One region of the Streptomyces sp. NPDC048643 genome, then DNA from elsewhere that is predicted to be linked to it. Evidence: riboswitches for the same ligand, from Rfam matches in the RefSeq annotation. Region 1 holds a riboswitch; the other holds the start of a gene.
The links. A riboswitch is a leader RNA that binds a small molecule or an ion and turns the genes downstream of it on or off. The one in region 1 is predicted to bind glycine.
Positions count from the first base shown of each region.

Region 2: linked by a shared signal. The riboswitch ahead of gcvT (glycine cleavage system aminomethyltransferase GcvT) and the one ahead of gcvP (aminomethyl-transferring glycine dehydrogenase) in region 1 are both predicted to bind glycine.

Region 1 is NZ_JBEZHO010000002.1:408,207-410,400, reverse strand. It holds gene AB0C62_RS03735 (DNA polymerase IV) at 1-400, shown strand, start outside; gene AB0C62_RS03730 (PRC-barrel domain-containing protein) at 322-693, opposite strand; glycine riboswitch at 824-919, shown strand; gene gcvP (aminomethyl-transferring glycine dehydrogenase) at 1,097-2,194, shown strand, end outside.
Region 2 is NZ_JBEZHO010000009.1:201,425-203,618, forward strand. It holds gene AB0C62_RS12295 (AAA family ATPase) at 1-501, opposite strand, end outside; glycine riboswitch at 676-772, shown strand; gene gcvT (glycine cleavage system aminomethyltransferase GcvT) at 920-2,038, shown strand; gene gcvH (glycine cleavage system protein GcvH) at 2,193-2,194, shown strand, end outside.

The sequences.
Region 1 (2,194 bases):
GGAGCGGCGGTGGTCCGCGGGGCACGACGTCCGGCATGACGAGTTCGGGCACGGATGGGTGCAGGGGAGCGGGCTGGGGCGGGTCACGGTGCGGTTCGAGACGCCGTACTCGGAGCCGGGTCGGGTGCGGACCTTCCGGACGGACGATCCACGGCTGGAGCCGGCGGATCCGCTCCCCCTGGTGGAGCCGAGACCCGAGGAGCCCGGGCGGACGCCGGCGGACGTGGAGCCGGAGGCGTCAGGAGCCGGGGCACCGGGGTCGGACCCGACGGGCCGGGCGGTCTCGAGCCCAGGGGGCCAGGTGTCCTCGGACTCCGCGGATCAGGTGTCCTCGGATCCCGCGAGCCGGCCGAAGTCACGGTCCGGCGGCGGCGCAGGGGACGCCACGTCGAGTCCGTAGTGGTGGTAGAGCTGCAGCTCCTGCTCGGGGGAGAGGTGCCGGCCGACGCCGAAGTCGGGGGCGTCCTTGATCAGGGCCCGGTCGAAGGGGATGCGCAGGGTCCCCTCGACGACCTCACTGGGTTCCAGGGGGACGAACGCGTCCCTGCTGAACAGGCCGGTGCGTATGGCCGCCCATTCCGGTACCCCGGTCGCGTCGTCGAGGTAGACCTCGTCGATGGTGCCGATCTTGGTGCCCTTGCGGTCGAACGCCTTGCGGCCGATCAGGTTGCGCGGATCGATGTCGGTCTGCACGGTCCCTCCACGTGGTCGCAAACTCATCCGTAAGCAGTACATCCGTAAGCACTACAAAAGAGCACTTTCGGGCGGGCGGCCACTCGAAGGCAGGTGTCTTGTCCCCGCTGGTAGGCTGGCCAACGGCTGCCGATCCCGTGCGGGAGAGTCCTCCAGACTTCACCGGAGGCGCCGAAGGAGCAAATCCTCCCCGGAATCTCTCAGGCTCACGTACCGCACGGACGAGGTCACTCTGGAAAGCAGGGCGGGTGTCGTTGGCCTCCGCCCTCACCGACGGTGAAAGCCGGGACGTCAGTGGACGGACCGGTGAAGCTCTCAGGTTGAGATGACAGAGGGGGAGGCCGTCGGGGTACCCGTGCCGGGGTACCCCCCGAAGGTCGCGTCAGACCAGGAGGCCTCCGCAATGACCGCCCCTCGCATTCCGCTCTCCGAGCTCGAACAGGGAATCCCCTTCGAGCAGCGCCACATCGGGCCCGACTCCGAAGCCCGGGCCAAGATGCTCGCGCAGGTCGGATACGGCTCGCTCGACGAGCTGACGGCCGCCGCGGTGCCGGACGTGATCAAGAACGCCGAGGCCCTGAGGCTGCCGGCCGCGCGCACCGAGTCCGAGGTGCTCGCCGAGCTGCGGTCCCTCGCGGACCGCAACCAGGTGCTCGGTTCGATGATCGGCCTCGGTTACTACGGCACGTTCACGCCGCCGGTGATCCTGCGCAACGTCATGGAGAACCCGGCCTGGTACACGGCGTACACGCCGTACCAGCCGGAGATCTCGCAGGGCCGGCTCGAGGCCCTGCTGAACTTCCAGACCGTCGTCGCCGAGCTGACCGGTCTGCCGACCTCGGGCGCCTCCCTGCTCGACGAGGGCACCGCCGCCGCCGAGGCGATGGCGCTGTCCCGCCGCATGGGCAAGAACAAGAAGGGCCTCTTCCTGGTCGACGCGGACGCGCTGCCGCAGACGATCGCGGTCATCGAGACGCGTGCCGAGCCGACCGGTGTCGAGGTCGTCGTCGCCGACCTCGCCGAGGGCATCCCGGCCGACCTGGCCGGGCGCGAGATCAACGGCGTGCTGGTCCAGTACCCGGGCGCCTCCGGTGCCGTACGTGACATCAAGCCGCTGATCGAACAGGCGCACGAGCTGGGTGCGGTCGTCACCGTCGCCGCCGACCTGCTCGCCCTCACGCTGCTCACCTCGCCCGGCGAGCTCGACGCGGACATCGCCGTCGGCACGACGCAGCGCTTCGGCGTCCCGATGGGCTTCGGCGGACCGCACGCCGGCTACATGGCGGTGCGCGAGAAGTTCGCCCGCAGCCTCCCCGGCCGCCTGGTCGGTGTGTCCGTGGACGCCGACGGGCACAAGGCGTACCGCCTCGCCCTCCAGACGCGTGAGCAGCACATCCGTCGCGAGAAGGCGACGAGCAACATCTGCACGGCGCAGGTGCTCCTCGCCGTGATGGCCGGCATGTACGCCGTGTATCACGGCCCCGACGGGCTGCGGACCATC
Region 2 (2,194 bases), on a different contig from region 1:
GCGCTGGCCGTCCAGCGCGGTGTCCGCCGTGACGTCGAGCAGCAGCAGGTGCAGGGCGCCGCCCCGGCGGCGGGCCTCGCGGGCGAGCCAGCGGCGCACCCAGGTCTGGGTGCCGCAGTCGTGCACGACGACTCCCCCGTCGCCGCGCAGTGCCCGGCGCAGGCCGGCGTAGTGCGCGAGGCGGACGAGGGGGCGGTAGACCGCGTACGGCAGCAGGCCGGCCATCCGGCCGTCCCAGCGGTCGCGGGTGTCCTGCGAGTCGACGCGCGCTCCCTCGACGGCCCGCCGCATCAGGGTCGACTTGCCGCTGCCCGGCAGTCCGGTGACCACGACGAGGTCGCGGGCGCCGAAGCGCAGGCCGTGCGGACTGTGCCCGGCGCGGTCCCTCAGGTCACGGACGACGGCCGCCGGGAGCGGGCCGCACGCCTCCCGGGCCGGTGCGCCGGGCTGCTCGGGCAGCGCGAGACCCGAGGTCGTCGCGTACACCGTGGTCCTGTTCACCGTGGCCGTCCTCCCCTTGGATGTGGAGTCCCATCCCCGTCGAGTGTAAAGAGAAGGTAATGCGCGGCGCTTCCCGTTTCGGTGCGCGGACTGCCACAGCACGGTTACAGATGCGGACTGCCCTGATCGGACGGGGCGTGCAATGATGGCCGCGCCAACTGCATACCGGCCGCTTGAATCCGCGCGGGAGAGTCCTGGGTACGTGTACCCGGGCGCCGAAGGAGCAAGTCCCTCCCTTGAATCTCTCAGGCCCCGTTACCGCGCGGGCGAGGCACATCTGAAAAGCGGGCCGCTCTCCAGTGGCTCCACCCAAGGTGCAAGTCAGGACCACCGTTTCGCGGGGTCGTGATGAACCTCTCAGGTTCCGATGACAGATGGGGAGGAACGACCTCGCCGTCATGCCTTGGGAGCCCCACCGATGAGCAGCACCACCCCCCGTCTCACCGCGCTCGACGCCCTGCACCGCTCGCTGGGCGCGACGATGACCGACTTCGCCGGCTGGGACATGCCGCTGCGCTACGGCTCGGAGCGCGACGAGCACCTGGCCGTCCGCACGAAGGCCGGGCTCTTCGACCTCTCGCACATGGGCGAGATCACCGTCACCGGCCCGCAGGCCGCCGAACTTCTCGCCTTCGCGCTGGTCGGCAACATCGCCACCGTGGGCGTCGGCCGCGCCCGCTACACGATGATCTGCCAGGAGGACGGCGGCATCCTGGACGACCTGATCGTCTACCGGCTGGCCGAGCACGAGTTCATGGTCGTGGCGAACGCCTCCAACGCCCAGGTGGTGCTGGACGCGCTGACCGAACGCGCCGCCGGTTTCGACGCGCTGGTGCGCGACGACCGTGACGCGTACGCGCTGATCGCCGTGCAGGGGCCCGAGTCCCCCGGCATCCTCGCGTCGGTCACCGACGCGGACCTGGACGGCCTGAAGTACTACGCGGGCCTGCCGGGCACCGTCGCCGGCGTCCCGGCGCTGATCGCGCGTACCGGCTACACGGGCGAGGACGGCTTCGAGCTGTTCGTCGCGCCCGCCGACGCCGAGAAGGTGTGGCAGGCGCTGACCGACGCGGGTACCCCCGTCGGGCTGATCCCGTGCGGTCTGTCCTGCCGCGACACGCTGCGCCTGGAAGCGGGCATGCCGCTGTACGGGCACGAACTCACCACCTCGCTGACCCCCTTCGACGCCGGCCTCGGGCGGGTCGTGAAGTTCGAGAAGGAGGGCGACTTCGTGGGGCGTACCGCGCTCCAGGAGGCCGCCGAGCGTGCCGAGCAGAACCCGCCGCGGGTGCTGGTCGGCCTGATCGCCGAGGGGCGTCGTGTGCCGCGCGCCGGGTACCCGGTCGTCTCCGACGGCCAGGTCGTCGGCGAGATCACCTCGGGCGCCCCGTCTCCCACGCTGGGCAAGCCGATCGCGATGGCGTACGTCGACGCCGCGCACGCCGCGCCGGGCACCACCGGTGTCGGTGTGGACATCCGGGGCACCCACGAGCCCTACGAGGTCGTGGCGCTGCCCTTCTACAAGCGCCGGAAGTGACACTGGTCCGCATCGGCAGGCCGTGACACCGGCCCGCACGGACCACGGGCGTCGCGGCCTTCCGCGGCGCCGGACGGCACCCCCGGACGGGCTCGTCCGGGTGACGGACTCCCCCATTCATCAGCACTCCCCCGCGTACAGGAGAATTCAGGCCAT